Regions from separate parts of the Streptomyces sp. NPDC093586 genome, predicted to be linked through region 3. Evidence: riboswitches for the same ligand, from Rfam matches in the RefSeq annotation. Region 3 holds a riboswitch; each other region holds the start of a gene.
What was found. Region 3 has a riboswitch for cyclic di-AMP ahead of ACIRFH_RS03465 (transglycosylase SLT domain-containing protein). Riboswitches for the same ligand answer to the same signal wherever they lie in the genome.
Positions count from the first base shown of each region.

Region 1: it holds a riboswitch for cyclic di-AMP, as region 3 does, so the genes downstream of both, ACIRFH_RS35985 (peptidoglycan DD-metalloendopeptidase family protein) here and ACIRFH_RS03465 (transglycosylase SLT domain-containing protein) in region 3, are expected to answer to the same signal.
Region 2: it holds a riboswitch for cyclic di-AMP, as region 3 does, so the genes downstream of both, ACIRFH_RS19190 (M23 family metallopeptidase) here and ACIRFH_RS03465 (transglycosylase SLT domain-containing protein) in region 3, are expected to answer to the same signal.
Region 4: it holds a riboswitch for cyclic di-AMP, as region 3 does, so the genes downstream of both, ACIRFH_RS34275 (M23 family metallopeptidase) here and ACIRFH_RS03465 (transglycosylase SLT domain-containing protein) in region 3, are expected to answer to the same signal.

Region 1 covers NZ_JBIWJA010000073.1:1,792-9,264, forward strand. The annotation lists gene ACIRFH_RS35965 (MBL fold metallo-hydrolase) at 230-1,465, opposite strand; gene ACIRFH_RS35970 (carboxymuconolactone decarboxylase family protein) at 1,656-2,240, shown strand; gene ACIRFH_RS35975 (TetR/AcrR family transcriptional regulator) at 2,301-2,921, shown strand; gene ACIRFH_RS35980 (SGNH/GDSL hydrolase family protein) at 3,022-3,807, opposite strand; gene ACIRFH_RS35985 (peptidoglycan DD-metalloendopeptidase family protein) at 4,033-4,974, opposite strand; cyclic di-AMP (ydaO/yuaA leader) riboswitch at 4,979-5,137, opposite strand; gene ACIRFH_RS35990 (tyrosine-protein phosphatase) at 5,577-6,374, shown strand; gene ACIRFH_RS35995 (DUF6126 family protein) at 6,402-6,521, opposite strand; gene ACIRFH_RS36000 (helix-turn-helix domain-containing protein) at 6,518-7,165, opposite strand; gene ACIRFH_RS36005 (aspartate aminotransferase family protein) at 7,240-7,473, opposite strand, start outside.
Region 2 covers NZ_JBIWJA010000017.1:14,096-21,568, forward strand. The annotation lists gene ACIRFH_RS19180 (M16 family metallopeptidase) at 91-1,443, shown strand; gene ACIRFH_RS19185 (M16 family metallopeptidase) at 1,440-2,828, shown strand; cyclic di-AMP (ydaO/yuaA leader) riboswitch at 3,020-3,183, shown strand; gene ACIRFH_RS19190 (M23 family metallopeptidase) at 3,196-3,960, shown strand; gene ACIRFH_RS19195 (GntR family transcriptional regulator) at 4,199-4,891, shown strand; gene ACIRFH_RS19200 (HPr family phosphocarrier protein) at 5,007-5,288, opposite strand; gene ACIRFH_RS19205 (GNAT family N-acetyltransferase) at 5,463-7,473, shown strand, end outside.
Region 3 covers NZ_JBIWJA010000002.1:269,377-276,849, forward strand. The annotation lists gene ACIRFH_RS03455 (outer membrane lipoprotein carrier protein LolA) at 1-1,108, opposite strand, end outside; gene ACIRFH_RS03460 (polyprenyl synthetase family protein) at 1,404-2,414, opposite strand; cyclic di-AMP (ydaO/yuaA leader) riboswitch at 3,183-3,351, shown strand; gene ACIRFH_RS03465 (transglycosylase SLT domain-containing protein) at 3,357-3,845, shown strand; gene ACIRFH_RS03470 (HAD family hydrolase) at 3,907-4,716, opposite strand; gene ACIRFH_RS03475 (GNAT family N-acetyltransferase) at 4,930-6,015, shown strand; gene ACIRFH_RS03480 (glycosyltransferase) at 6,046-7,338, shown strand; gene ACIRFH_RS03485 (polysaccharide deacetylase family protein) at 7,335-7,473, shown strand, end outside.
Region 4 covers NZ_JBIWJA010000057.1:15,467-22,939, forward strand. The annotation lists gene trmB (tRNA (guanosine(46)-N7)-methyltransferase TrmB) at 1-52, shown strand, start outside; gene ACIRFH_RS34265 (PrsW family intramembrane metalloprotease) at 63-1,418, shown strand; gene ACIRFH_RS34270 (aldo/keto reductase) at 1,474-2,418, opposite strand; gene ACIRFH_RS34275 (M23 family metallopeptidase) at 2,496-3,530, opposite strand; cyclic di-AMP (ydaO/yuaA leader) riboswitch at 3,542-3,698, opposite strand; gene ACIRFH_RS34280 (PP2C family protein-serine/threonine phosphatase) at 3,960-5,159, opposite strand; tRNA gene ACIRFH_RS34285 (tRNA-Met) at 5,323-5,396, opposite strand; gene ACIRFH_RS34290 (dihydrofolate reductase family protein) at 5,449-6,582, opposite strand; gene ACIRFH_RS34295 (hypothetical protein) at 6,631-7,002, opposite strand; gene ACIRFH_RS34300 (hypothetical protein) at 7,002-7,322, opposite strand.

The sequences.
Region 1 (7,473 bases), on a different contig from region 3:
GAACGCTGCCCAGCCAGGCCCCTCCCGCAAGCTCAGCGCTCCACATTGCGCGTTCGGACAACAACCCGGGACGGGCCTTCCACGGACGGCAAGGGCCTGAAGAGCTGAGCAGTGGCTTCACGGTCCACGCGAGGCGCTCCGTCCAAGGCTCGCAGCAAACGATCTCGCTCGTCAGCAGGGAGACACTCCAGCATCCGGACCATCTCCCCAAGCTCGTCCCCGACCGACCTCACCGCTCCCCCGCGAGGTCGAGATCACCCCTGCTCGTCTCGGCCATACCCTCAGCGATCCGGGGACGACGCCACGGATGGGCAATCGGACCGGACACCGCCCGCCACCACGCCTCCACCGGCAACTCCCCCGCCGGCTCGAACGGCTCCCCCGGCCGCGGGAACGCCACCGCCTGCCCGACCTCCTCGACCGCGTCCTTCATCCACTCACCCGGCTCCGCCCACGGATGCGGAGCCAGGTTGAACGTCCCCCAGTGGATCGGCAGCAGCACCCCGCCCGCAGCGCCTCCCTGCAGGTCAAGATGGGCCTGAACCCCCTGCGCAGGCGTCATGTGAATGTCTGGCCACATGCCAGGCAGAGGCGTATAGTCCGTGTGGTTCTTGGGCCAGAACTCGGCGTACGCCCCGATCTGGATCATCGTGGCGTCGAACGGGCCGTGTGCCGCGCCGATGTCCCGGAAGCCGTCGAAGTAGCCGGTGTCGCCGCTGTGGTAGACGCGGTGCTCCTCGCCGGCGACGACCCAGGACGCCCAGAGGGTGTGCTGGGTGTTGCGCAGTCCGCGTCCGCAGAAGTGGCGGGCCGGGGTGGCGGTCAGGGTGAGGCCGCCGACGCGCGTCGACTCGTGCCAGTCCAGCTCCCGCAGCCGGTCGGCGGGCACACCCCAGTGTTCGAGGTGGGCGCCGACGCCGAGCGGCACGGCGAACAGGGTGTCCGTCCCGGCCAGCGCCTTGATCGTGGGCATGTCCAGGTGGTCGTAGTGGTCGTGGGAGATGACGACGACGTCGACCGGTCCCAGGGCCGCCAGGGGCACCGGGACCGGGTGGAGCCGCTTGGGGCCGGCGAAGGGGAACGGGGAGCAGCGCTCGCCCCACACGGGGTCGAAGAGCACCCGTCGGCCGTCGATCTCGGCGAGCACGCTGGAGTGGCCCGTCCAGGTCAGCCGCAGCCCGGTGGCGGGCGGCCGGGCGAGGTCGGCGAGCGTGGTGGCGTGCACCGGGACCGTGCCCCGCGGGGTGCGGCGGAGCCGTGATTCCCGGTCGAAGTAGACCTTGGCGAACTCGCGGGCCGATCCGGAGGGCCGGGTGCGGGCGGTGCCTCCGGGGTTCTGGAAGACCCCGTCGCGGAAGTGCGGCGATCTGCGGATACGCGCCATGCGCTCACCGCCCGGGTCCGTGCCGAAGGCGGCGGGCCGCGGCACGCGGAGCCCGGTGCGGGGGGAACGGGGGGCGGCCACGGTACCTCCTGGTGGAGTGGGTCGGGCTCTTCATTGTCGTCCTGCCCGACGTCACCTCGAACGAGCGATGTCACATCCGGGTTCCCGCCACCCGTCGTACCGGTGAGGGCGCTCCCGCCGGAGCGCCCGGAACGGAACGGAACCGATGAGGTCGGCTCGGCCCGGCCGATGGACAGGAAGGTGGCCTCCCATGGCACGCGTATCCCTCACCCCTCCCCGGACTCTCTTCTTCCGCGTCATGGAGTGGTACTCCCGGCGTACCTACGGCAAGGTCCTCGACCCCGGCAAGGCGCTCGCCCACAATCCGCGCGTGCTCTGGGGCGACCTGCGGTTCGAGCGGTCCGTGGCCCAGTGGAACAAGCTGGCCCCGGATCTGAAGGCGCTCGCCGTGATGGCCTCGGCGGCCTCGATCGGCTGCTCCTGGTGCATGGACTTCGGCTACTGGGAGAATGCGGAGCGCGGCATGGACCGGCGCAAGCTCCACGACGTGCCGGTGTGGCGGGAGAGCGACGCCTACACGCCGTTGGAGCGCGACGTCATGGAGTACGCCGAGGCCGTGACGGCGACCCCGCCGACCGTCGGCGACGACCTCGCCGAGCGGCTGCGGACCCGGCTGGGCGAGCCGGCGTTCGTGGAGCTGACGGCCATGATCGCCGTCGAGAACCTGCGTTCCCGCATCAACGCCGCGCTCGACCTCACCAGCCAGGGCTTCAAGGACTCCTGCGATCTGCCCGTCGCGGGGCGCGCGGGCGCGGCCAGCACCACGGCGGACTGAGCCGGCGGGGCCGGAAACGACCGTCGTCGCACACGCGTGCGCCTGTATAGGGTGACGGGCGTGGCGAGAGTCCGGTTGAGTGTGGCGCAGCGGCGTGAGGAGTTGCTGCGCGCGGCGATCGAGCAGATATCGGCGCGGGGCGTGGCGGCGTTGCGGATCGCCGACGTGGCCGCGGCGCTGGGTGTCAGCAGCGCGCTCGTGCTCTATCACTTCTCGACGAAGGAGAAGCTGGTCGCCGCCGCGTTCACCCGCGCCGCCGAGGACGATCTGGCCTGTCTGCGCCGGCTGCTCGGCCGCCGTACGTCGGCGCTGCGCCGGCTGCGGGCGGCCCTGCGGTGGTACGCCCCGACCGGCCAGGCCAAGGGCTGGCGGCTGTGGATCGAGGGCTGGGCGGCGTCGCTGCGCGAGCCCGCGCTGCGGGAGGTCGCGCGGGAGCTGGACCGGCAGTGGAAGGCGGCCATCGCCGAGGTCATCGCGGACGGTGTGGCCGCCGGGGAGTTCTCGTGTCCGGACCCCGACGGCGCCGCCCTGCGGCTGACGGCGCTGCTGGACGGGCTGGCCGTACAGCTGACGTCGTACAAGGGCGCGGTGCCCCGGGCCCGTGCGCTGCAGTGGGTGGACGAGGCACTCGCCCGGGAACTCGGCCTGGACCGGGAGGCGTTGACCGCGCCCCGGCGCTGAGGAGCCGGCAGCGCCCCGGCACCGAAGCCCCCGAGGCCCTACCGGTCCTCCTGGTTCTCCCGCCGCCCCGGCCCTCAGGTCCCTCCCGGTCCCCGAACCCTCAGGCCACCGAAGCGATCCGCAGCTTGATGTCGTCCGGCGACAGCGTCCCCTTGGCGGTCACGTGGTCCCCGGACGACTCGCCGCGCAGCCGGCGCCCGATCCACGGCACCAGGAACTCCCGGGCCCAGTGCACGTCGTCGCGCCGGACGTCGAGGGTGCCGCGCGGCGGCAGGGGCGGCCAGGGCTGGTCCGGGTCGGCGGGGATGCGCAGGCCGAGGACCTGGCCGGCGCGCAGCGCCACGCGGGTGTGGCCCTCGGCCGACAGGTGCAGCCGGTCGGCGTCCCAGGCCCTGCGGTCCTGGATGCTGCGCAGCGACCACAGGTCGAGCACCGGGCAGCCGTAACGGTCGGCGATGGCCCGCACGTGTCCGTTGTAGGTGGCGATCTTGCCGCGCAGATGCTTGAGGACGGGCACTCCGCGGGTGTCGAAGCCCGTGGTCACCATGACCGTGCCGGCCGCGGCGGTCAGCGCGGCCACCGCCCGCTCGAACCGTTCGGCCACCTCGTCGGGGTCGGTGCCGGGCCGGATGATGTCGTTGCCGCCGGCGCAGAACGAGACCAGGTCCGGCGCGAGTTCGATCGCCCGGGGGACCTGTTCCGCCACTATCTGGTCGAGCAGCCTGCCGCGTACGGCGAGGTTCGTGTACGTGAAGTCGCCCTCGGGGCGCCGGTCGGCGAGCAGGACGGCGAACCGGTCGGCCCAGCCGACGAACGCTCCGTCGGGGCCGGGGTCGCCGACGCCCTCGGTGAAGCTGTCCCCCACCGCCACGTACGACCCGATCACTGCTCTGCTGTCACTCTTCGAATCGTCTGCCACATCGACCCATGATTCACCTTGGAATGTGACCTACGCGACCGTAGGAAGGGGTTGACGGGCGGTGAGATAAGCCACTCCTAAAGTGTTTGCCAATTCAGGAATAAGCGAAGCCCGGTGGCGGACGCGCCGAAGGCCGGACCCGGGGATCGGGGTCCGGCCTTCGGCGGCGCGGGGTCTGCGCGGAAACCGTCGTCAGACGGAGACGCCGTGCGAGCGCAGGTAGGCGATCGGGTCCACGTCGGAGCCGTAGTTCGGCGTGGTGCGGATCTCGAAGTGCAGGTGCGGTCCGGTCACGTTGCCGGTGGCACCGGAGAGACCGATCTGCTGGCCGGCGGTCACGGACTGGCCGGCGGAGACGGAGATCGAGGACAGGTGGGCGTACTGGGCGTAGTGGCCGTCGGTGAGCTTGATGACGACCTGGTTGCCGTACGCGCCGCCCCAGCCGGCGGAGACGACCGTGCCCGCGCCGACGGCCTTCAGGGAGGTGCCGGTCGGGACGACGAAGTCGGTGCCGGTGTGGTAGCCGCTGGACCACATGCTGCCGGACTGGTGGTACGGGGTACCGACGCCGGCGCCGGCCACGGGGGCGGTGTAGCCGCTGGTGGTGCCGGCGGACCGGGTGTTCGTGTTCGAGGACGTCGGCGCGGCGGGCTTCGACGAGGTGGTCTCCGCGGCGTCCGACGCCTTCTCGGCGGTCCGCGCGGAGGACTTCTCGGCCTCGGCCGGCTTCTCGGCGGTCTTCTGCGAGGGTGACGGGGGCGCGGTGGTGCCGGCCGCGGCCTTCTGGCCGATCGACAGCTTGAGACCCGGGTGGATGAGCGACGGGTCGGAGCCGATGGCCTCGCGGTTGTCCGCGTACAGCTTCTTCCAGCCGCCGTCGACGTGCTGCTCGTCGGCGATCTTCGAGAGATGGTCGCCGCTCTTCACGACGTAGGTGTGCGAGGCCGAGCCCTTGTCGGCCGACTTCTGCGCGCCGGCCGTGACGGACTGTCCGGCGGCGGAGTGCGCGGGGGCGGCCTGGGCGGCGGCACCCATCAGCGGGAGCGCGAGCGCGGCGCCACCGGTTCCGGCTATGGCGATGGTGCGGGTGATGCGCTGGGCCTTGGTGCGGCGGTGCTTACCCTTCGCGGGCATGGCGAATTCCTCTCCGGCGCCTGCGAGGTGAGCTGTCGGGTGCGGACTGGAGATGTCCGGCCGCGTCATGGCGCGGCTTAACCCCGAGCCTGTTCCGGGAACCGGAACAGGCGGTCTTACCTGTGGGTCCCCCGCTCCTGCCGTGTACGGGTGGTGGATGAGTGCGGGCTCCGGTCGGCGGCAGGATTAGGCGTCCGTCCGGATCGGTGGTGAACGTAAGGGACCACGAGGCGCACGGACAAGCGAGAGGCTCCCCGGACCGGTGTTCCGCTTGATCCTTCACGGGAATGAGCGGTCACACTCCGTCGATTCCGTGAGCGTCCCTCTCCGTAAACGGCCTTGAAAAGCGCATGAATTACGTGAGCATGACGGGCAACGCTCGGTCACCTCTATGACGCTGCTCACGAGGGTTGCGCCAGTTACCCTTATTTCCCAGCGAGTTGGTGTGAAGTGGGCAATTGGTGCAGAAGGCCCAGATACTCCATATTCGGCTCTATCGGCTTCCCTGTGGGCGACTCGTTGCCGCAGGCAAGGGATGCCGTATCGTCGGCTGGGCGCCCGACGGCGAGCAGCGCCGACGGGGCGGAGTGGGAGGAGCCCCCGTGACGCAGCAGGTCCCGTCGACCGAACCCGAGCTGGCCGGCGTGCGCAACTTCCGGGACGTGGGCGGACTGCCGACCGTGGACGGGCGGAGCGTGCGCCATGGAGTGCTGTTCCGCAGCGGCCACCTCGCGCACGCCACCGAGGAGGACGCCGCGTTCCTCGCCTCGCTGGGACTGCACACGATCTTCGACTTCCGCAACGCCGCCGACCAGAAGCTCGAGGGTCCGGACGTCGAACTGCCGGGCGTGCGCCATGTGAACCTGCCGCTGAGCGATCCGGCCGACGGTGCCGAGTTCTGGAAGATGGTCCGCGACGGCGACCTCGACCAGCTGCGCGAGATCCTGGCGGACGACCGGGGCGCGAACCGGATGATCGCCTCCTACCGCACGATCATCAAGGAGCGCACGGCGGAGCACTCCCGGGTGCTGCACGCGCTCGCCGAGGACAGCGTCCCCGCACTGATGCACTGCGCGGCCGGCAAGGACCGCGCGGGCCTGTCGATCGCGGTCACCCTGCTCGCCCTGGGTGTGCGGCGCGAAGCCATCCTGGAGGACTACCTGAAGTCGAACGCGACGCACCGCCGCTACAAGGTGCGTCGCAGCAGCACGGCCGCCTCGGCCTACTCCCCCGAGGTCATGGAGCTGCTCAGCCCCCTGTTCGACGCGCGCGCCGAGTACCTGGCCGCGGCCTTCGAGACCGTCGAGGAGACCTGGGGCGGGGTCGACGCCTACCTGGAGAAGGGACTCGGCATCACCCCGCGGACCAGGGAACGGCTGCGCGAGCGGCTGCTGGACTGAGCCGCCCGCCCGCGTTCCCGGGCGGCGCTATCCGGCTCCCACCTCGAAGAGCAGGTAGAGGAAGCCGCCGAAGACGTGCCCGAGGGCGATGTAGATGAGAAGTCGCACCCACAGGGCGCGCGGGAGCTTGTCCTGGATGGCACTCATGGCATCTCTCCGGGGGTGTGGCGGGTCGGTGTGGTGACGGGCCCCAGGCACAGCGCCGTCGTCGGGCTCTGCAGCAGGGTGTGGACGAAGAGCAGCTCGAGCCCGTCGACGTCCTGGGCCGCGATCCGGTGCGGGGTCAGGGAGTCGAAGTGGGCACTGTCGCCCGGGGCGAGCAGGTGCACGGCGTCCCCGAGGCGCAGCCGCAGCCGCCCCCGCAGGACGTAGAGCCACTCCTCGCCGGGGTGTACGCGCACGATGTCGCCCTGCGAGCCGTGCGGCACGCGGACGCGCAGGGCCTGCATCCCGCGGCCGGAACCGCCGGCCTGCCAGTACGTCCAGCCGCCCGCGGCGGTCGGCTCCATGCCCCCGGCCCGCACGACGGCGTCCCGTTCCGCGGCCTTCTCGCCGAGCAGTTCCGAGACGGTCGTACCATAAACACGCGCGAGCGAGAGCAGCATCGGCAACGAGGGCTGGCGCTGCCCGGTCTCCAGGCGGGAGAGGTGGGCGGGCGACAGCCCGGCGGCGCGGGCCGCCGCCTCCAGGGTGAGGGCCGCGCGGCGGCGCAGGGCGCGCAGCTGCGGCGCCACCACGGAGGACACGGCGTCCGGCGGCCCGTCCGACTGATGGTTCGCGGAGGAGGACATACCTCCATTCAGCCCGAGCTTTGCCTGTGGGGCAATTTTTTTGCCTCACAGGCAAAGCGGTGGATGTCCTCCGGTCAGCGGTTCGCCACCGCCTGCCTGACCAGTGTCTTTCCGAAGTCCCACATCAGACCGCCACCGTTGTGGGCGTCCTCCATCACCTCGGTGAAGGCGTCGACGAACCGGTCCGCGTCCGACGCGTCGATGATCAGCGGCGGGATCAGCTTGATCACCTCCAGATGGTCGCCGGACACCTGCGTGAGGATCCGGTGCCGCTGCAGCAACGGCACCACCACCATCTGCGCGAACAG
Region 2 (7,473 bases), on a different contig from region 3:
CCGCACGCTTGCATACAGTGGCAGGATCGGCGGAATTCCGCGGTTCCGCCCGATGATTCCACCAGGATTTCCGCGATCGAAGGGACGTACATGCCCATGGGTCACACGGCCACAGCCCAGGCAGGCTCCGGCGGCCTGACAGCGACCGAGCACCGCCTGGCCAACGGCCTGCGCGTGGTGCTCTCCGAGGACCATCTGACCCCGGTCGCGGCGGTGTGCCTCTGGTACGACGTCGGCTCGCGCCACGAAGTCAAGGGGCGTACCGGTCTGGCTCACCTTTTCGAGCACCTGATGTTCCAGGGCTCCGCCCAGGTCAAGGGCAACGGGCACTTCGAGCTGGTGCAGGGGGCCGGCGGCTCGCTCAACGGCACCACCAGTTTCGAGCGCACCAACTACTTCGAGACCATGCCCGCCCACCAGCTGGAGCTCGCCCTCTGGCTGGAGGCCGACCGCATGGGCTCCCTGCTCGCCGCCCTGGACGAGGAGTCCATGGAGAACCAGCGGGACGTCGTCAAGAACGAGCGCCGCCAGCGCTACGACAACGTGCCCTACGGCACGGCGTTCGAGAAGCTGACCGCCCTGGCGTACCCGGAGGGTCACCCGTACCACCACACGCCGATCGGCTCGATGGCGGACCTGGACGCGGCGACGCTGGAGGACGCGCGCGCGTTCTTCCGCACCTACTACGCGCCGAACAACGCGGTGCTGTCCGTGGTCGGCGACATCGACCCCGAGCAGACGCTCGCCTGGATCGAGAAGTACTTCGGCTCCATCCCGTCGCACGACGGCAAGCCCGCCCCCCGGGACGGCTCGCTGCCCGACGTCATGGGCGAGCAGTTGCGCGAGGTCGTCGAGGAGGAGGTCCCGGCGCGCGCCCTGATGGCGGCCTACCGCCTGCCGGAGGACGGCACGCGCGCGTGCGACGCGGCCGACCTGGCCCTGACCGTCCTGGGCGGCGGCGAGTCGTCCCGCCTGTACAACCGGCTGGTGCGGCGCGACCGCACGGCCGTGGCCGCCGGCTTCGGTCTGCTGCGGCTCGCCGGGGCGCCCTCCCTGGGCTGGCTGGACGTGAAGACGTCCGGCGACGTGGAGGTGCCCGTCATCGAGACGGCCATCGACGAGGAGCTCGCCCGGTTCGCCGAGGAGGGCCCCACGGCCGAGGAGATGGAGCGCGCCCAGGCCCAGCTGGAGCGCGAGTGGCTCGACCGGCTCGGCACGGTCGCCGGCCGCGCCGACGAACTGTGCCGCTACGCCGTCCTGTTCGGCGACCCGCAGCTCGCCCTCACCGCCGTGCAGCGGGTGCTGGAGGTGACGGCCGAGGAGGTCCAGGAGGTCGCCAAGGCCCGCCTGCGCCCCGACAACCGCGCGGTGCTCGTCTACGAGCCGACCGCCCCCGCCGACGAGAACGACGCCACCGACGAGAACGAGGAGGCGGCCAAGTGACCGAGCTCGCCACCATGGAATTCCACTCCCAGCCACAGGCCGGCGAGCCCAAGCCGTGGGCGTTCCCGGCCCCCGAGCGCGGCAGCCTCGACAACGGCCTCACCGTGCTGCGCTGCCACCGCCCCGGCCAGCAGGTCGTCGCCGTCGAGGTCTCGCTGAACGCGCCCCTGGACGCCGAGCCCGCCGGTCTGGACGGCGTCGCCACGATCATGGCGCGCGCGTTCTCCGAGGGCACCGACAAGCACTCCGCCGAGGAGTTCGCCGCCGAACTGGAGCGCTGCGGCGCCACCCTCGACGCGCACGCGGACCACCCCGGCGTCCGGCTGAGCCTGGAGGTGCCCGTCTCGCGCCTCGCCAAGGCCCTGGGCCTGGTCGCCGACGCCCTCAGGGCGCCCGCGTTCGCCGACAGCGAGGTCGAGCGGCTGGTGCGCAACCGGCTCGACGAGATCCCGCACGAGCTGGCCAACCCCTCCCGGCGCGCCGCCAAGGAGCTGTCCAAGGAGCTGTTCCCGGCCGACTCGCGCATGTCGCGCCCGCGTCAGGGCACCGAGGAGACGGTCGCGAACATCGACGCGGCGGCCGTCCGCGCCTTCTACGAGAAGCACGTCCGCCCCGCCACGGCCACCGCGGTCATCGTCGGCGACCTCACCGGCGTCGACCTCGACGCGCTGCTCGGCGACACCCTCGGCGCGTGGACCGGCTCCGCCGCCGAACCGCGCCCCGTGCCGCCGGTGACCGCCGACGACACGGGCCGGGTCGTCATCGTGGACCGCCCCGGTGCCGTCCAGACGCAGCTGCTGATCGGCCGCACCGGGCCCGACCGGCACGACCGCGTGTGGCCCGCGCAGGTCCTCGGCACGTACTGCCTCGGTGGCACCCTCACCTCGCGCCTGGACCGCGTCCTGCGCGAGGAGAAGGGCTATACCTACGGCGTCCGGGCCTTCGGGCAGGTCCTGCGCTCCGCGCCCGACGGCACGGGTGCCTCGATGCTCGCCATCAGCGGCTCCGTCGACACGCCCAACACCGGCCCGGCGCTGCAGGACCTGTGGACGGTGCTGCGCACGCTCGCCGAGGGCGGGCTCACCGACGCCGAACGCGACGTCGCCGTGCAGAACCTGGTGGGCGTGGCGCCGCTGAAGTACGAGACGGCGGCGGCCGTCGCGAGCACGCTCGCCGACCAGGTCGAGCAGTACCTGCCCGACGACTACCAGGCCACGCTGTACCGCCAACTCGCCGCCACCGGAACCGTGGAGGCCACCGCGGCGGTCGTGAGCGCCTTCCCGGTGGACCGTCTGGTGACGGTCCTCGTCGGTGACGCGGCGCAGATCAAGGAGCCGGTCGAGGCCCTCGGCATCGGCGAAGTCACCGTGGTGGCCGCCGAGTAGCGGCACGCGCGCCCGACGGCCCCGGCGACCCGAGTGTCACCGGGGCCGCCTTTTGTCCGGATTGGGGGAGAGGCTGCCCGTCTGCCCTGTGGCGTGCGCTACAAAAACCCTGTTGCGTTTGAGGATCGAAGACAACCGCGTTTAGCGTCGTCCGGGCTGTTCGTCAGGCAGTGCGCCGCACCCGCGGCACCGGACAGTCATCGCCGAGTCCCCGTACGGCGCGAGCCAGGGGAGCCGGGGACCCATCGCAGTCCCTGGGGTGAATCGGACGCCCGCGCTTCGGCGAGGGGGTCCGTAGGAGACCTTCCTGCTCCGAACCCGTCAGCTAACCCGGTAGGCGAGAGGGAAGGAAAGGACCAGCCTCTACATGGCGTTCACGCGCGCCACCGGGAAGCACCGCCGCCCCGGCCGCATGCACCGCACCACCGCCCGCGCGGCGGGCGTCGCGGCCCTCGCCACCACCGGCGTCGTCGGCACCCTCGCGGCCCCGGCCCTCGCCGCCGAGCCCGAGGTCGAGCAGAGCGGACTCACCCCGGTCGTCACCATCGGCGACTCCGTCGCCGACGAGATCGACGCCCAGGCCGCCGCGCAGAAGCAGGCCGCCCTGGACGCCGCCGCCCGCGAGGCGGCGATGGAGGCCGCGCGCGAGCGGGCCGCCGAGGCCGCGAAGGAAGCGCGCGAGGCCAAGGAGCGCGCCGCGCGCGAGGCGGAGCGCGAGCGCCTCAACACCTTCGTCGCGCCGATCACCGGCTCCTACGTGTCCACGGCCTACCGGGCCGGCAGCTCCCTGTGGTCCTCCGGCAGCCACACCGGCATCGACTTCCACGCCTCCACCGGCACCCCGGTGCACGCGGTCGGCGTCGGCACCGTCGTCGAGGCCGGCTGGGGCGGCGCGTACGGCAACCAGGTCGTGATCAGGATGCACGACGGCACGTACACCCAGTACGGGCACCTGTCGTCCATCGGCGTCTCGGTCGGCCAGTCGGTCGGCGCCGGCCAGCGGATCGGCCTCTCCGGCGCCACCGGCAACGTCACCGGACCGCACCTGCACTTCGAAGCCCGCACGAGCCCGGAGTACGGCTCGGACATGGACCCCGTCGCCTACCTCCGCTCCCACGGCGTGGACGTCTGACGACGGACGGCACGGCACCCCCGAAGGCCCAGGCTCCCGAAGCCTGGGCCTTCCGGTTTTCCCACCCATTTCCGGCTCCGTCGCCGGCCGGTGTTTCCGGCTCCTTTTCCGGCCCGCGAATGTCCAAAAAATATCCCTGGATTCCCGCACCCCGTCCGAAAGCGCGGCGCATTGGCCTAGAGTCACGGAACACGCGTCCATCGTCGACGTTTCACGGGGATCAGGGCGGAGGTCGGACATGCGTATTCCGGCGCACTCGGTGTGCACGGCGATCCGGGACGACATCGTCGCCGGTGTCCACGGGCGCGGCAGCCGCCTCACGGAGGAACTGCTCGCCCGCCGCTACGGCGTCTCCCGCGTCCCCGTCCGCGAGGCGCTGCGCACCCTGGAGGCCGAGGGCTTCGTCGTGACCCGGCGGCACGCGGGCGCGTGCGTCGCGGAGCCCACCGAACAGGAGGCCGCCGACCTGCTGGAGACCCGCACGCTCCTGGAGCCCCTCGGCGCCTCCCGCGCGGCCCGGCGCCGCACCGAGGCCCACCTCAAGGTGTTGCGCGGCCTGGTCAGGCTGGGCCGGGAACGCTCCCGGCAGGGCCACGGCGAGGATCTGCGCGCACTGGACGGCTGGTTCCACGAGACCCTCGCGCAGGCCGCCGGCAGCCCCTCCCTCACGGCGATGCTGACCCAGCTGCGCCGCAAGATCGCCTGGATGTACCTCGTGGACGCGCCACCCGGTGCGGTGGAGCGCTGGGCCGAGTACGGCGCGGTCGTCGACGCGGTGGCGCGGGGCGACGGCGACCGCGCGCGGGCGCTCATGGCGCTGCACGCCGAACGGTCGGCCGCGGCGCACCGGCTGCGCTTCTCCTCCGGCGACGGCCCGGACGGTGTGAGGAATGCGCAACGTCCCGCAAACATGCCGAGCCCGCGGCATTAACACGGGTGCCGTATACAAAAGAGGGGTAATTCGGAGGGCTGTTTTCTGCTGCCCGGAAAAGAGGCAGGAAAAGGCCCGCCCGGCAGTCCGGGCGGGCCTTTCGGCGGCCGTCACGTCAGACGGTCTCGGGAAGCTCCTCGAGACCCTCGGCGACCAGCTTCGCCAGCCGGTCCAGGGCGGCGTCCGCGCCCTCGGCGTCGGAGGCCAGGACGATCTCCTCGCCGCCCTGGGCGCCCAGGGCCAGAACGGCCAGCATGGAGGCCGCGTTGACGGGGTCGCCGTCGGCCTTGGCGATCGTCACCGGGACGCCTGTGGCCGTGGCGGCTCGGACGAAGATGGAGGCGGGGCGGGCGTGGAGACCCTCGGCCCAGCCGACGTTGACGCGGCGCTCAGCCATGTGTTGCTGCCCTTCAGGTGTTCAGGTTGTCTAGACCAGTTTCCCACATCATGAAGCATGGCCGGACGGCTGTGCGCCGCCCGGGCGGCCGTCGGACCGCGGCCTCGGCCCGACCTCCCGTCCTCCACAGCCTGCCCCGCGCCGTTGTCGTACGCGAGCCGTACTCTGGGGCCCATGCAGACCTCGTCGGACCGGCACGAGTACCCCGCCCACTGGGAAGCCGACGTGGTGCTGCGCGACGGCGGCACCGCGCGCGTCCGCCCCATCACCGTCGATGACGCCGAGCGCCTGGTCAGCTTCTACGAGCAGGTCTCCGACGAGTCGAAGTACTACCGCTTCTTCGCGCCGTACCCTCGCCTGTCCGCCAAGGACGTCCACCGTTTCACGCACCACGACTTCGTGGACCGGGTGGGACTCGCGGCCACCATCGGCGGCGAGTTCATCGCCACCGTACGCTACGACCGGATCGGCGCCGGCGGAACGCCCGCGCCGTTCCCGGCCGACGAGGCCGAGGTCGCCTTCCTCGTCCAGGACGCCCATCAGGGCCGGGGTGTCGCCTCCGCGCTCCTGGAACACATCGCCGCCGTCGCCCGGGAGCGCGGCATCCGCCGCTTCGCCGCCGAGGTGCTGCCCGCGAACACCAAGATGATCAAGGTGTTCATGGACGCCGGGTACACCCAGAAGCGCAGCTTCGAGGACGGCGTGGTCCGCCTGGAGTTCGACCTGGAGCCCACCGACCGCTCGCTCGCCGTGCAGTACGCGCGCGAACAGCGCGCGGAAGCCCGCTCGGTGCAGCGCCTGCTCCAGCCCGGCTCCGTCGCCGTCATCGGCACCGGCCGCACCCCCGGAGGCGTCGGCCGCAGCATCCTCGGCAACATCCGGGACGCGGGCTACACCGGCCGCCTCCACGCCGTGAACAAGGCCTTCCCCGAGGATCTGAAGGAGATCGACGGGGTGCCCGCCCGCCGCTCGGTGCGCGACATCGACGGCCCCGTCGACCTCGCCGTCGTCACCGTGCCCGCCGAGCACGTGCCCGAGGTCGTCGCCGAGTGCGGCGAACACGGCGTGCAGGGCCTCGTCGTGATCTCCGCCGGGTACGCCGACAGCGGCCCCGAGGGACGCGAACGCCAGCGGGCCCTCGTGCGCCAGGCGCGCACGTACGGCATGCGGATCATCGGCCCCAACGCCTTCGGGATCATCAACACCTCCCCGGGGATCCGCCTCAACGCCTCCCTCGCCCCCGAGATGCCGCGCCCCGGACGGATCGGCCTGTTCGCCCAGTCCGGCGCCATCGGCATCGCCCTGCTCTCGCGGCTGCACCGGCGCGGCGGCGGGGTCACCGGTGTGACCGGCGTGTCCACCTTCGTCTCCTCCGGCAACCGGGCCGACGTCTCCGGCAACGACGTCCTCCAGTACTGGTACGACGACCCGGAGACCGACGTCGCGCTGATGTACCTGGAGTCCATCGGCAACCCCCGCAAGTTCACCCGCCTGGCCCGGCGCACGGCGGCGTCCAAGCCGCTGGTCGTGGTGCAGGGCGCCCGGCACGGCGGCGTCGCGCCGCAGGGCCACGCCGTACGGGCGACGCGGCTGCCGCACGCGACGGTCTCCGCGCTGCTGCGGCAGGCCGGGGTGATCCGCGTCGACACGATCACCGACCTCGTCGACGCGGGACTGCTGCTCGCCCGCCAGCCCCTGCCCGCCGGCCCACGCGTGGCGATCCTCGGGAACTCCGAGTCACTGGGCCTGCTCACCTACGACGCGTGCCTGTCGGAGGGACTGCGGCCGCACCCTCCGCTGGACCTGACGACGGCGGCCTCCGCGCAGGACTTCCACACGGCCCTGTCCCGGGCGCTGGCCGACGACGCCTGCGACGCGGTGGTGGTGACCGCCATCCCGACGGTGGGGGAGGGGGCGGCCGGGGACACGGCACTGGCCGAGGCGCTGCGCTCGGCGGCGGCCGCGGTGCCCGACAAGCCCGTCCTCGTGGTGCACGTGGAGCTGGGCGGCCTCGCCCAGGCCCTGTCCGCCGCGGCGAGCACCGCACCGCAGGCCGCCTCGGACACCCCGCCCCCGGGCACGCCGGGCGCCCCGGACGGCGCCCTCCCGCCGGGCGCCCCGGACAGCGTCCGCGCGCCGGAGCCGCCCGCCGAGGCCGTCCAGGCGCCGGAAGGAGCCCGCCTCA
Region 3 (7,473 bases):
CGAAGTCGCCCTTGACCTGGTCGCCGAAGGAGCCCAGGAAGCCGCCCAGGTCGCCGCCCTCGGACGCGTCCGGCAGGCCCTGGCCGCCGGTGTCGAAGGTGGCGATCGTGTTCCAGCCCTCGCCGATGACCTCGAGGCCGTCCAGGTCCTCGGCGAGGTCGGCGTCGGGCTTGTGGCCCCGCTCCGGTGCCTTGGGCGTCTCGCCCGCCTCGGGCGTCTCGTCGTCCTCGGTGACCTTCGCGCCCTTGGGCGGGGTGAAGTCGAACGTCGAGGCGTCCGGCTTCGCGAAGCTGACCTGGGTGAAGCCCGCGTCCACGACGGCGGCGCCGCCGCTCGACGGGGTCAGGGTGAACTTCAGCGGCATGCCGGTCTTCGCGTCCACGGCCACGCTGATCGCGCCGACCGTGGAACCGGACTGCCGGGGCTTGATCACCAGTCGGTACGCGTCCCGGCCGGCGACCTGCGCGGTGCCGTCGACGGTCACGGACGTGGTGTCGTCGACCGCCTTGAGGGCCTGCTCGGTGAAGTCCTTCGGGGTGGCCGGCGCCTTCCCGGCGGGCCGCTCGGCGCCGGGGGACGTGGTGGAGTGGTAGACCTCGTTGGACTTGCTGTCGTAGCCCCAGACGTCCTTGCCGTCGTGGATCAGGCTGTACTCGGCGGCGTTCTCCAGCAGCGAGAGCTTCTGCCGGTCGGGTCCGTCGGCCGCGACGCGCAGCGTGTGGCTGCCGGTCACCAGCCCGGTAAGCTTGGCGGACGGGTCGGCGGAGGAACCGTCACCGCCGCCGGCGCCCGGGCCGCCGGACATGCCGGACGCCAGACCGCTCTCCAGGCCGCCGAGGTCCGGCAGGCCCAGGTCGGTGCTGATCCTGACGGTGCCGGACAGCTGCTGGACGTCCGACTCGGCGATCTTCTGGATGAGCTGCTGGGCCGTCACCTCGGGCAGGTCCGGGTCGCCTGAGTCGGCGAGGGCGGGGACGAGCCCGATCGTGGCGGCCGCCACGCCCATCACCGCGACCGGGACGACGTACCGCGCGGCCCTGCGCCGTCCGGCACGCGGCTCCTCGCCGTCCCCGGCGGTCGTGTTGTCGTCGGAATCGATCGGTGCCATGTGTGCCCTACCTCCGTCGTCGGCGGCGGCTGTCTCGCGACCTCGCACGTGTTCACCCGTGAGCCGCCATTCTCACCCGAATCGGTGAGGAGTGGTGTTTTTCCGTGTGACCATCTGACCAAATCGGCCACGAGGAAGCGTCAGACCGCGGGCTCAACTCCGCGTACTCCTGCGGGATGACACGGAAGGGCGGATCCTCCACCGACCGGTGGGGGCGTCCCCGACCGGTGGGGGCGTCCCCGACCGGTGGGGGCGGGGCGCGTCGCGCCGGGAGAGCGCGGTGGCGGCCGGGAGGTCAGCCGGCTCGGTGCACCACCGCGTCGCACAGCTCGATCAGCGCGGCCTTCGCGTCGCACTCCCGCAGCGGGGCCAGCGCCGACCGGGCGTCCTTCGCGTACCGGACGGTGTCCCGCCGCGCCTGTTCGAGCGCGGGGTGGGCGCGCAGCAGGCGCAGGGCCTCGGCATGCCGCGCGTCGTCGCTCAGGTCGGAGTCCAGCAGCTCGCACAGGGCGATGTCCTCGGCGAGCCCCAGCCGGGCCGCCCGTTCGCGCAGCCGCAGCACCGGGAGGGTCGGGATGCCCTCGCGCAGGTCCGTGCCGGGCGTCTTGCCCGACTCGTGGGAGTCGGAGGCGATGTCCAGGACGTCGTCCGCGAGCTGGAAGGCGACGCCGAGCCGCTCGCCGTACTGGGTCAGCACGTCGACGACCGTGTCGTCGGCGCCGGACATCATCGCGCCGAACCGGCAGGAGACCGCCACCAGCGATCCCGTCTTGCCGCCCAGCACGTCCAGGTAGTGGTCGACCGGGTCCCGTCCGTCCTGGGGCCCCGCCGTCTCCAGGATCTGGCCGGTGACGAGCCGCTCGAACGCGAGGGCCTGCACCCGGACCGCCTCGGGCCCGAGGTCGGCGAGGATCTGGGAGGCGCGGGCGAACAGGAAGTCGCCGGTGAGGACCGCGACCGAGTTGCCCCAGCGGGTGTTGGCGCTGGGCACGCCGCGGCGCACGGCGGCCTCGTCCATCACGTCGTCGTGGTAGAGCGTGGCGAGGTGGGTCAGCTCCACGACCACGGCCGAGGGCACGATGCCGGGCGCGTAGGGGTCGCCGAACCGGGAGGCGAGCATCACCAGCAGCGGCCGGAACCGCTTGCCGCCGGCCCGCACCAGGTGCTGGGCGGCCTCCGTGATGAAGGGCACCTCACTCTTGGTTGCCTCAAGCAACCCTTCCTCGACGGCCGCCAGTCCGGTCTGGACATCGGCTTCCAGTGCCTGGTCCCGCACGCTCAGCCCGAACGGCCCGACGACGGTCACGAGGGGTCTCCTGTCTGCTGGTGTCTACTGGCGATTACCTGGTTTGTCGATAGGTCGCTGCCACCACTCGAGTCAGCGTATCCGGTCACGTTTCGATCACCGCTAGCGCCCACCGTTACAGGCCGGTCGGTATCGGATCATGCACGGTATGTTTTTGATCAAGTGATATGAGCAGATATCGGCCGACATCGCCGGAGAGGCGCGGCGCGGAGCACGGCACACCGGAAGCCACCACCGAAGATCCCACCACCCCTCCCGACGGACCGCACCCCGAGAGCGTCACCCGTTCGCCACCCGCACCCGCGACCCCGGACGGATGCCCGCACACCCCGGACGGATGCCCGCGCGACACGAGGAAACACCGGGGCGCCCCGCCGACGGAGGGGCGTACCCCCGCTGCCGCGCGCGTCCGGCCGGGCACCCGGTCGGCCCCCCAGCCACCCCCCGGTCGGGCCCCCGCACCGAAGCGACCCCCACCAGGGGGCGATTGACCACCAGTTGACTCTAATGCCCGATTTGCCGCTCTTGTTGAGGCCAGTGAGTTGGCTCACGCCACCGCGCCCGCCCGCACCCCCGCCGCGAACCCCCTCACCCCTTTGCCCCGTAGGCGAGTTGAGCCTTGGCAGTAGCAAAGGATCAAGCACCCCAAATGCCTCAGATCAAGGTCAACAGGCACGTCGGGTGATTCCTGCACTTGTTCCGGACATGTGCTCTCGCATACGTTCCCGGCCTGTCAGGCGGACGCCGAATCCTGCCACCGCCCCGACACACAGTCATCCACCGACACACTCGCAGGCAGGAGCGGGGGACCCAAGGTAAGTCGCCGCGCCGGACACCACCGGAGCGGCTCGGGGTGAAGCCGTGCCCGTCAGGGCGCGGCCGGGCACCTCCCCGCCCGAACCCGACAGCTCACCTCGCAGGCGTATGGAGAGGGACACACACATGCCTGCCAACGGTCAGAACCGTCACGCCCGAACCGGCCGCCTCGCCCGCAAGCTCGCCGTCGCCGGCACCGGCGTCGCCGTGCTCGCCCTGCCGCTCGTCGGCGCCGCCACCGCGTCCGCCGCCACCCCGGCCACCACGGCCGCCGCCGCCACGGCGACGGTGTACCCGAACAACCTCGACGGCTGGATCCGCGAGTCGCTGGACATCATGGCGCAGCACGGGATCCCCGGGACCTACGACGGCATCCACCGCAACGTCATGCGGGAGTCGTCCGGCAACCCGTTCGCCATCAACAACTGGGACGTCAACGCCGTCAACGGCACCCCGTCCAAGGGCCTGCTCCAGGTGATCGACCCGACCTTCCGGGCGTACCACGTCGCCGGCACCTCCTGGGACTCGTACGACCCGGTCGCCAACATCACCGCCGCCTGCAACTACGCGGCCCACCGGTACGGCTCCATCGACAACGTCTTCAGCGCGTACTGAGCCGCCCGCGCACCGCGACACAACCGGACGAACCGAGCCGTACCGATACGCACCCGGTGCGTCAGGAGGCTCCGAAGATCCGCTCGAGGACGACGGCCACGCCGTCGTCCTCGTTCGTCGTGGTGACCTCGTCCGCGACCGCCTTGAGTTCGGGGTGGGCGCCCGCCATGGCGACCCCGCGGGCCGCCCAGTGGAACATGGGGATGTCGTTGGGCATGTCCCCGAAGGCGATCGTCCGCCGCCGGCTCAGCCCCAGACGCTCGGCGGCGAGCGCCAGACCGGTCGCCTTGGTCACCCCGCACGGCTGGAGCTCCACCGTCCCCGGCCCCGACATCGTGACCGTCGCGAGGGAACCCACCACCGCGCGCGCCGTCGCCGCCAACTCGTCGTCGGACAGGTCGGGGTGGCGCAGCAGCACCTTGCTGATCGGCGCGCTCCACAGCTCGTCGCGCCGCTCGACCCGCACCGCGGGCAGGGTCGGGTGGGGCATCAGATAGCCCGGTTCGATGAGCGTCAGCCCGTCGACGCCGTCCTGGTCGACCGCGGCGTACACCTCCCCCACCTCGGCCTCGATCTTGCCGAGCGCGGTCTCCGCCAGCTCCCGGTCCAGGGTGACCGACCACAGCATCCGGTGCGCGTCGGCGTCGTACACCTGCGCGCCCTGCCCGCACACCGCGAGCCCCGTGCAGCCGAGGCCGTCGAGCAGGGAGCGCACCCTCGGTGCCGGGCGCCCCGTCACCACCAGGTGCCGCGCCCCCGCCCGGGCCACCCGCGCCAGCGCGGCCAGCGACCGGTCGGAGACGGTGTCGTCGCCGCGCAGCAGCGTTCCGTCGAGGTCGGTGGCGACGAGGGCATATGCGGTGCGGTCCATGATCAGAGAATACGGACACCGCACCTGCCCGACCCACCCACGACCGGTTGCGCACGAGGACGTTCGCAGGTGTCCGAAACCTGACGCAACACCGTCTGAAGGCGGTTAAAGGCCTGTGCACCAGTTGGCAACAACATGCTCTGCCTTCTACCCTCCGGGCGGCCCCGGGGGTACCTTCCTGTTGTCCAGGGGGGACTTGATCGGGGGGTCGGGTTGAGCAGCGGACGTGTACGCGTGCTGAGGCCGGAGGAGCTGGGCGAGGGGGAACGGGAGCGCTGGCGCGAGCTGCGCGCCGGGGCGACGGCGCCCCGCAATCCCTTCATGGAGCCGGAGTTCACCGACGTCGTGGGCCGGGTACGGCCCGGGGCGCGGGTGGCGGTGCTGTACGAGGGCGGTGAGGCCGCCGGTTTCCTGCCGCACGAGCGCGGGCCGCTGGGCCAGGGCCGGGCGATCGGGCTCGGGGTCTCGGACTGCCAGGGCGCGGTGCTGCGGCCGGGCCTCCTCCCGGACACCCGCCGACTGCTGCGGGCCTGCTCCCTGTCGAGCCTCGCCTTCGACAACCTGGAGGCCGAGCAGGGCCTGTTCGTGCCGTACGCCGCCGAGGAGCACGCCACCTACGTCATCGACGTGGAGAAGGGGTACGAGGCGTACGAGAGCGTGCTGCGCACCCAGTCGCCGAAGTTCCTGAAGACCACCCTCGCCAAGGAGCGCAGGCTGGGCCGGCAGGCCGGAACCGTGCGCTTCGTGTTCGACGAGCGCGAACCGGCCGCGCTGCGCACCCTCATGGAGTGGAAGTCGGCGCAGTACCGCAGGACGGGACGCCGGGACCGCTTCGCCCAGGAGTGGATCGCCCGGCTCGTCGGACGGCTCGCCGAGACCCGGGCGCCTCAGTGCACGGGCACGCTGTCCGTGCTCTACGCCGACGACCGGCCCGTCGCCGCCCACTTCGGGCTGCGCTCGGAGTCGGTCCTGGCCTGCTGGTTCCCGGCGTACGACCCGGACTTCGCGAAGTACTCGCCGGGGCTGGTGCTGCACCTGCGGATGGCCGAGGCCGCCGCCGCCGAGGGCATCGGCCTGCTCGACATGGGGCGGGGCGCGGCGGAGTACAAGGACTCGCTGAAGACCGGTGAACTGCCCGTGTACGAGGGGACGGCGACACGTCCGGGGGCGGGCGCCGCGCTGCACTGGCTCGGCCGCGAACCGGCCCGCCGCGCGCACGGCTTCGTGCGCGAACGGCCACGGCTGGCGTCGCTGGCGGCACGCACGCTGAAGGGGGCGGCCCGGCTGCGCCGGTCGTGACGGAGGGGCAACCACGAGGGGGTGGGGCGCATGGCCGGAGCACGGCGTGCGCGGCAGGAGGCACGGCGGGAGATCGAGAGATTCCTGAGCATCGAACCGGTGCAGGTCGCCGAGCTGGACCTCGGCGACGGGGAGGATGCCTGCCTCAGACCGGGGCCGGGTGGTCCCCCGGTCACGTCCGGCCCGGTGTTCGTCCTGGTCCGCAGGGCGGGACGGCCCGTCGGCACACTGCTGGGGCGGGTGCCCCGGGGAGCGGATCCGGCACGGGAACTGGCGGGCCTCGCCCGGCGCCTGCGTCCCGGGACGCCGCCCGGGCCCGTCCCCCCTCCCCCGTCCGCCGGTGTCGTCGTCGCCACCCGGGAGCGCGCCGGGCAGCTCGCCCGCGCGCTCGACTCCCTGCTCGCGCAGGACCATCCGGACTTCGAGGTCGTCGTCGTCGACAACGCCCCGGTGACCGGCGAGACCCGCGAACTGGTCGAGCGGAAGTACGGCGAGCGCGTGCGGTACGTCTGCGAACCGGTCCCCGGACTCGCCGTCGCGCACAACCGGGGCCTCGCGGCCGTGCGCGGCGAGGTGGTCGCCTTCACCGACGACGACGTGGTCGCCGACCCGCGCTGGCTCACCGAGCTGACCGCGCCCTTCACCGCCGACCCGCGCCTGGCGTGCGCGACCGGCCTGATCCTGCCCGCCCGGCTGAGCACCCCGGCCCAGGTCCTCCTGGAGAGCCACGGCGGCTTCGCGAAGGGCTTCGCCCCGCGCACGTACGACCCGGAGCACCCGCCCGCCGACGAACCGCTGTTCCCGTTCACCGCGGGGCGCTTCGGCTCCGGCGCCAACATGGCCTTCCGTACGTCGGTGCTGCGCGCGGCCGGCGGTTTCGACCCGGCGACCGGCGCGGGCACACCCGCACGGGGCGGCGACGACCTCTACGGCTTCGTGCGCGTCCTCACCCGGGGCGGACGGCTGCACTACACGCCGACGGCCCTGGTGTGGCACCACCACCGGGAGACCTGGCGGGACCTGGAGACCCAGGCGTACGGATACGGCGCCGGGCTCACCGCGTACCTCACGGCGGTCCTCGTGAACCGGCCCGCGCTGCTGCCGGCGTTCCTCGCGCGGCTGCCGCGCGGGCTGGCCCACGCGCGCGGTCTGACGGCCGTCCGCGACACGGACGGCGGCGGCGCACCGGGCGCCCACGACGAACGGACCCATCCGTGGCCACGGCGGCTGTCGCGGCTGCAGCGCAGGGGGATGCTGTACGGGCCGGTGGGTTACCTGCGCGCGCGGTACGCCCTGCGGACCGCTGCCAGGGGGGCGAGATGACGACGCCGGACGCCCGCGGCGGGGACGCACCGGGCGGGGGCGCCGTTCCCGTCCTCCTCTACCACGCCGTGATGGAGGACCCGCCCGACTGGATCGCCGAGTTCACCGTCTCCCCCAAGGAGTTCGCCGCCCACC
Region 4 (7,473 bases), on a different contig from region 3:
GCAGCGCGGTCAGCAGCGCGATCAGCACAAGGAGCAGCCCCCCACCGGCTAGGGTCCATGCCGTGGCCACCTGTCCCCCGTGTCCGACGCGTCCGCCCACGCTTCCGCATACGCAACCGCGCTGGTGGCAGCTCACCTGGGTGCGTTACGGCGCGCTGATCGTCCTGCTCGCGCTCTCCGGCCTGGTGATCCTGGCCCTGGTGCGCGAACAGACCGGCACCCAGGGGTTCCTGGTCGGGCTGGGGCTGGCGGTCTTCCCCGTGCCGCTGCTCGTAGCCGCCTTCCGCTGGCTCGACCGCGTCGATCCCGGCCCCTGGCGGAACCTGCTGTTCTCCTTCGCCTGGGGCGCCTGCGCGGCGGCGCTGATAGCGATCGTCGCCAACAGCTTCGCGACGAGGTGGATAGCGACGGCCACCGCCGACCCCACCGGTGCGGACACCCTGGGCGCCACCGTGATAGCGCCGGTCGTGGAGGAGTCCGCCAAGGCCGCGGCCGTCCTGCTGGTCTTCCTCTTCCGCAGGCGGAACTTCACCGGCATCGTCGACGGCGTCGTCATAGCCGGCGTCACCGCCACGGGCTTCGCCTTCACCGAGAACATCCTCTACCTGGGCACCGCCTTCGGCACCGACCAGCTCACCGGCGACCGGGGCATCGCCTCCGTGACCGCGGCGACCTTCTTCGTCCGCGTCGTCATGTCGCCGTTCGCGCACCCGCTGTTCACCGTGCTCACCGGCATCGGTTTCGGCATCGCGGCGCTCTCGGCCGACCGCCACCGTCTGCGCCGTGTGCTGCTGCCCCTGTCCGGCCTGCTGCTCGCGATGGGCATGCACGCGCTGTGGAACGGCTCGGCCTCGCTCGGCGAGTACGGCTTCTTCGCCGTGTACGCGGCGTTCATGGTGCCGGCCTTCGGCCTGCTGACCTGGCTGGCGATCTGGACCCGGCAGCGCGAACTCGGCACCGTGCGGGCCGAACTGCCCGTCTACGCGGTGGCCGGCTGGCTGGCGCCGGCCGAACCGTTCGCGCTCGGCTCGATGCGGGCGCGCCGCATCGCCCGGCGGTACGCCCGCCAGCACGCCGGGAAGCCGACGGAGCGGGTGGTGGCGGAGTACGAGGCGTACGCGACCTCGCTGGCGTTCCTGCGGCAGCGGGGGCGCCGGGGCCGGGCGGGCGCCGACTACGTCGTACGGGAGCGGGAGTTGCTGACCGAATTGTGGCGCCGGCGGGAGGCGGCGCGGCCGGCGCTGGACTACGCGGCCCGGGCCACGGCGCCGCCCCTCCCGGTGGCCGTACCGCCCTGGCCGGCGTACGGGCCGCACGCGGCACCGGCACCCGCCCGGTACACCGCACCGGCCCCGTACGCCATGCCCGTCCACACCTCCTACACCGCGTACCCGGCCCAGAACCCGTACCGGTCGTAGCGGCGGCGGGGAAGCGGCCCCTCGGGTGGACAACCGGGCGGACGACGCGGACGGCTCAGGCGGACGCCTCCGTCAGCCTCCGCACCTCCGCCTCCGTCAGCTCCAGGTCGGCCACCCCGAGCAGCGCCGGCAGCTGCTCGACCGTCCGCGCGGACGCGATCGGCGCGGCCACCGTCGGCTGGGCCGCCAGCCAGGCCAGGGCCACCGTGGCGACCGGCGCGTCGTGGGCCTCGGCGATCTCGTCCAGGGCGGTGAGCACCCGCCGTCCGCGCTCGCTCTCCAGGTGCTTCGCGGCACCGCCCGCCCGCGGGCTGTCGACGGTCGCCCCGGGCCGGTACTTGCCCGTGAGGAAGCCGGACGCGAGGGCGTAGTAGGGAACGGCGGCCAGACCGGCCCGCTCGGCGAGGTCCCGCAGCTCACCCTCGTACGTGTCGCGCGAGACCAGGTTGTAGTGGGGTTGCAGGGCCACGTACCGGGCGAGGCCCTCGCGGTCGGAGAAGTCCAGGGACGCCGAGAGCCGCTCGGCCGTGATGTTGGAGGCGGCGATGTACCGGACCTTGCCCGCGCGCACCAGGTCGTCGAGCGCGCCGATGATCTCCTCGACCGGCACCTCGGGCTTGTCGTAGTGGGTGTAGTAGAGGTCGATGCGGTCCGTGCCCAGGCGCCGCAGGGAGGCGTCGGCGGCGGCCTTGATGTTGGCGGCGGACAGGCCGGGGTACTCGGGGTGCTGGCTGACCTTGGTGGCGATCACGACGTCGTCGCGGTTGCCGCGCGCCGCGAGCCACTTGCCGATGAGGGTCTCGGACTCGCCGCCGCTGTTGCCCTCGGCCCACGCGGAGTAGACGTCGGCGGTGTCGACGAAGTTGCCGCCGGCGGCGGTGTAGGCGTCGAGGACGGCGAAGGAGGTGTCCTGGTCGGCGGTCCAGCCGAAGACGTTGCCGCCGAGGGCGAGCGGGAAGACCTCGAGGCCGGAGGAGCCGAGCTTGCGCAGAGAAGTCATGTCCTGTGACAACAAGCGCCCCGGAACTGGTCATTCCGGGGCGACGCACAATTCGCGCGAACCGGCGGCCCCTGTCCTCAGGGGGTGAGGCCCTTGCCCTGCAGCCACGCCGCCGGGTCGACCCCGCCCCCGGCACCGCCGACGTGGACCTCGAAGTGGAGGTGCGGTCCGGTGACGTTGCCGGTGGCGCCGACGCGGCCGATGACGTCACCGGTGCTGACCTTCTGGCCGACGCTGACGTTGATCGACGACTGGTGGCAGAACCACAGCTCGGTGCCGTCGTCCAGGGTCAGGATCGTGCGGTAGCCGTAGGAGCCGGCCCAGCCCGCCTCGGTGATCGTGCCGGTGTGGACGGCCTTGACGAGGGTGCCCGTGGGAGCGGCGAAGTCGAGGCCGGTGTGGTGGCCGGAGGACCACATGGAACCGGCCTGGCCGAAGGTGGAGGTGATCGTGTACGAGGAGGTCGGCAGCGTGAACTGCTTGGCCAGCTCGGCGAGCCGCTCGGCCTCGGCCTTCTTCGCGGCCTCCTCCTCCGCCTTCTTCTTGGCGGCGGCGGCCTTGGCCTCGGCCTCCTTCGCCGCCTTCGCGGCGGCTTCGGCGGCTTCCTTCTCGGCCTCGGCGGCGGCCTCGGCGGCGGCCTTGGTCTCGACCTGGACCTGCTGCTGCTCGGCCTGCTGCATGATGCGCGCCCGCAGGGCCTCACCGGCGTCGGTGGTGCCCTCGGCGGTGTCGGTGGTGGTCGCGCCGATGCCGCTGAGCGGGGTGGCGGAGCCCTGGGGTTCCGGTTCCGCCTCGTCGGAGATCAGCGAGCCGACGTTCGGCAGGTCGGGCATCGAGATCGGCACCGGCGGCTTGCCGGTCTGGGCGCTGGCCATGCCGCCCGCTCCGACGGCCGCGATGACGCCGACGCCGAGGACGGTGGAGCTGCGGGCGAGTCCGCCGCGCTGCTTGGCGACGCGGTGCCGGCCGCGTACGGGACGGATGGACTCCGCGGTGGGGTTCCACTCCTCCCAGGGGCCCGCTTCGGCGCGGTGGCCGTCGGGGCCGAAGGGGTCGGTGTCGTGCGTGATCGGCACGAACGGGGCCTCGGGGGCAGGCCGGTTGGACGCCACGTGGGCGTACTCCTTTCCTTCCTTCCGCCTACCGGGTTAGCTGACGGGTTCGGAGCAGGAAGGTCTCCTACGCGCGTATACCTGCCGTGCCTCCACGGCGGCATACGCCCGATTCACCCCAAGGTGGTGGTTCCCCGGTTCCCTCACGGGATTCGGCGCGTGCGCACGGAGCCGCCTTCTGTGACGGCTGGGACGACCGCGCTGCGTTATCGAACGTTAATAGACGCGAGGTGCTGATTCCAAGCCGCCCCGATTGATCATTAAGAATTTCGGACGGGACGTACCCCTCATGAGGGGCGAAAGCGGGGCGACTTGACCGCCCCTCAGGCAACCGTTCTCCACCACCCGTTTCTGACGTTGTGTCAGTTGTTATGCGGAGGGCGGTCGCGTCGTCACCACCCGTGTCACCGGTCAGGGCCGCCGCACCGCTCAGCGCCGGCGTACGGCGAGCAGCGCCATGTCGTCCGTCATGCCGCCCCCGGAGTGCCGGCGCACCTCGTCGGCGAGGGCGTCGAGCAGTTCGGCCGGGCGCCGGAAGGCGCGGCCGGCCAGCCGCGCCGCGGGATCGTAGAACCGGCCGTGGGCGTCGCGTGCCTCGGACAGCCCGTCGGTGTACAGCAGCAGCGTGGCACCGCCGGAGAAGCCGGCCTCCTCCGCCCGGTCGGGCCACACGCCCAGCTCCCCCATCCCGAGCGGCAGCGCGAACTCCCTGGCCTGTACCGGACGCACGGTGCCGTCGGCGTGCAGCAGCAGGGGCGGCGGGTGGCCGCGGTTGACGATGCGGACGATCCCGGCGCCGTGCGGGAGTTCGGCGAGGACGGCGGTGGTGAACCCCTCGAAGGCGTCCAGCCCGTCGCGCCGGGTGCCCTCGCGCGCCAGCGCCCGCTCCAGCCGCTGCGCGACCGCCTCCAGCGTCGCCTCCTGCTCGGCGGCCTCACGGAAGGCGCCGATCACCACGGCGACGGCGGCCACCGCGCCCATGCCCTTGCCACGCACGTCACCGACGATGATCCGCACGCCGTGGGCGCTGTCCTGCACCGCGTACAGGTCACCGCCGATGAAGGCGTCGGCCTGCGCCGCCTCGTAGCGGGCGGCGATCTCGAAGCCGCCGATCCGCTCGGCGGGCTCGGGCAGGACGGCCCGCTGGGCGGCCTCGGCGATCTCGCGGGCGGAGGCGAGGCGCGCGTCGGTGCGGCGGACGAAGGCGTTCACGAAGACGGCGAGGGCGGCGACCGTCGCGATGGTGATCAGTTCGGTGAGCGAGTCCACGTAGTGGGCGACGCCCTTGCTCAGTTGGAGCCCGATGACGGTGGCGACCACGGCGAGACCGGTGAGCACCGTGCCGCGCCGCGAGTAGACGGGCGCCGCGACCAGGGGCGCGGCCGTGTACAGGGGTCCGGCGGTGAAGTACCGGGGAGTGAAGACGTCGTACAGGATGGCCACGACGATCAGCAGGACGGGGAGCAGGCGCACGAAGGGCCGGCCGTACGGGGTCCGCCGCAGCTCCCGCCCGGCGGACGGGACGGGCACCGGGTCGGTGCCGAGGCCGGGGTCGGGCACGGGGTCACCGGGCAGCCGGCCACCGGCCCTGGCATACGGTGCCTCGTCGTCCACGTCACCTGGCCGCACCACTCGTCTCCCGCCGCCCCTGTACGTCCACGCCGCTTGCCGTCCCGCTCTCCAGGTTTCCCGGAGGACGGACGGGGGGCGAGCCGTGGAGGCCGGTCGGGTGACGGACGCGCGGACGCACCGAAGGCCGGAATCCTTGAGGATTCCGGCCTTCGGCCTTGAGTAGCGGGGACAGGATTTGAACCTGCGACCTCTGGGTTATGAGCCCAGCGAGCTACCGAGCTGCTCCACCCCGCGTCGTTGTGTCTCCAGTGTACGTCATGTCGGGGGTGGAACGCACACGCGTATCTCAGGGGCCCAGCAGGTGACGGTTCGGGCCCTTCGCCGACGCCTCGTACTCCGGCAGGACGACGACGGCGGCGCCCCCGGCGGCGAGCACCCCGCTGCCGTCGGCACCCGGCACGAACGTGTCCGGTTCCCGCCAGGCGGTGACCACGCGGCGCACCCCGGCGTCGAGGATCAGCCGGGCGCAGGGCGCGGGCCGGGAGGCGCGGCGGGCGCACGGTTCCAGGCTGCTGTACACCGTGGCGGTCGCGAGCCGCGGGTCGGCGGGGTCGACCTTGGCGAGCGCGGCCTCCTCGGCGTGCACGACCGGGTCCCCGCCCTCCCGCGAGTGCCCGCGCGCGAGCTCCGTCCCGTCGGCGGCGACGATCACCGCCCCCACGCTGAACGCCGTGCCGGACGGCGGGCACAGCCCGGCCAGCTCGCAGGCGAGCGCCAGCCAGTGCCGGTCGGCGGCGGACACCTCGCCACCGGCCCCCGGGGCGGTCGGCCGGTAGCGCATGAGCACGACGTCCTCGATGCGCCGCGTCTCCACCAGTCCGAGCCGCCCGCGCTGGTAGTCACCGGGCCCGAACAGCCGGGGAGCGTCCGGGTCCCCGACGAACACCGGGGCGAGGACGAGCTGCAGCTCGTCGGCGAGCCCCTGCCGCACCAACTGGCTGTGGACGGTCCCGCCGCCCTCCACCATCAGCCGCCGCACACCCCGCCGGTCGTGCAGGAACTCCAGCGCCGTCCGCCAGTCGAGCGCGTCCCCGAGCGGCACGACGTCGGCGGCGATCCCGAGCGCGTGGGCCCGCCGGGCGCCCTCGTCGGTGGTCAGGAGCACCTTGTCCCCGCCGGTGTGCCAGAAGGCCGCCGTCGGATCCAGCTCGCCCGTTCCGCTGACCGTGACCTTCAGCGGGTACTCCGGCTTCCCCGCGGCGACCCGGGCGGCCCGTCGCCCGGCCGAGTTCACCAGCAGCCGCGGGTTGTCGGCACGGATCGTCCCGGCGCCGACCAGGATCGCGTCGACGGAGGCGCGCACCTCGTCGACCCGGTCGAAGTCGGCCGGGGAGGACAGCAGGAGCCGCTCGGGGCCGGTGTCGTCCAGGTACCCGTCGAGGGAGACGGCGGCGGAGAGCAGGACGTACGGGAGGGGCATGGGCGTACTCCGGTGAGGGGGCGGGCGCCGGGTGCGGCGGGGGCAACCCTAGGCGCCCGCGCCGTCGGTGCGGGCGGGGGCGCCGGTGTCGTCGGGGTCGTCGGTGTCTCCGATGCAGTCGTCGGCCTCGTCCTCGGCCGGGGGCAGGCGGCGGCCCCGGGACTCCGCGACCCGGAGCACGTCCGCGAGGCACTCGGTCAGCCGGATCGCGGCGTAGCGGACCTCGGCGTTCGGGGACAGCGGGTCGTCCAGCACCCGCCGTGAGACACGGAGCACGTCGAGCCCCTCGGTGAGCTGCCGTTCCTCCGTCTCGTCGGCGAGCCGGGACACGAAGCCGCCGCCGTCACCGGGTACGAGGAAGCAGGGCTTGCCCTCCGGCGACAGCCAGGGCAGCAGACGCATCGAGCCGGACGCGCTCATCACGCGGCCACCTCCCGGGCGCCGACGATGTGCCGGTCGAGGTCGATGCCGAAGTCGGCGGCGAGGACGAGGGCGAGCCGGCGGTACCGCCGGCGGTCCTGTTCGAGGGCGGTGAGGTAGGGGCGGACGAGCCGGTTCTCGGCGCCGTCGAGGGGGAGGTGACGGCAGTGGGGTGAGCGGTGGAGGGGGAGGCGCGCGGGGGCGCCGGGGAGCGGACGGTGACGCGGATGGTGCCGTGTGGCACCCGCACGGTGCCTTCCGGTGCCGGGTCCGAAAAGAAGGCCCAGCCAATGGGCGACGCGGTGGATAAGGTCGTGCATGTCGACGCTCCTCAGTAAGCGTTGGCCGCGCCCCGGGAGGTCTGGCCGCCTCGCCGGGGTCTTCACATGCCCGAAGGTAAGCCCAGGGTGCAGCCCTCTACATACAAGTACAGAGGGATCCACTCGAACGTGTTCCTCTCGGCATACATAC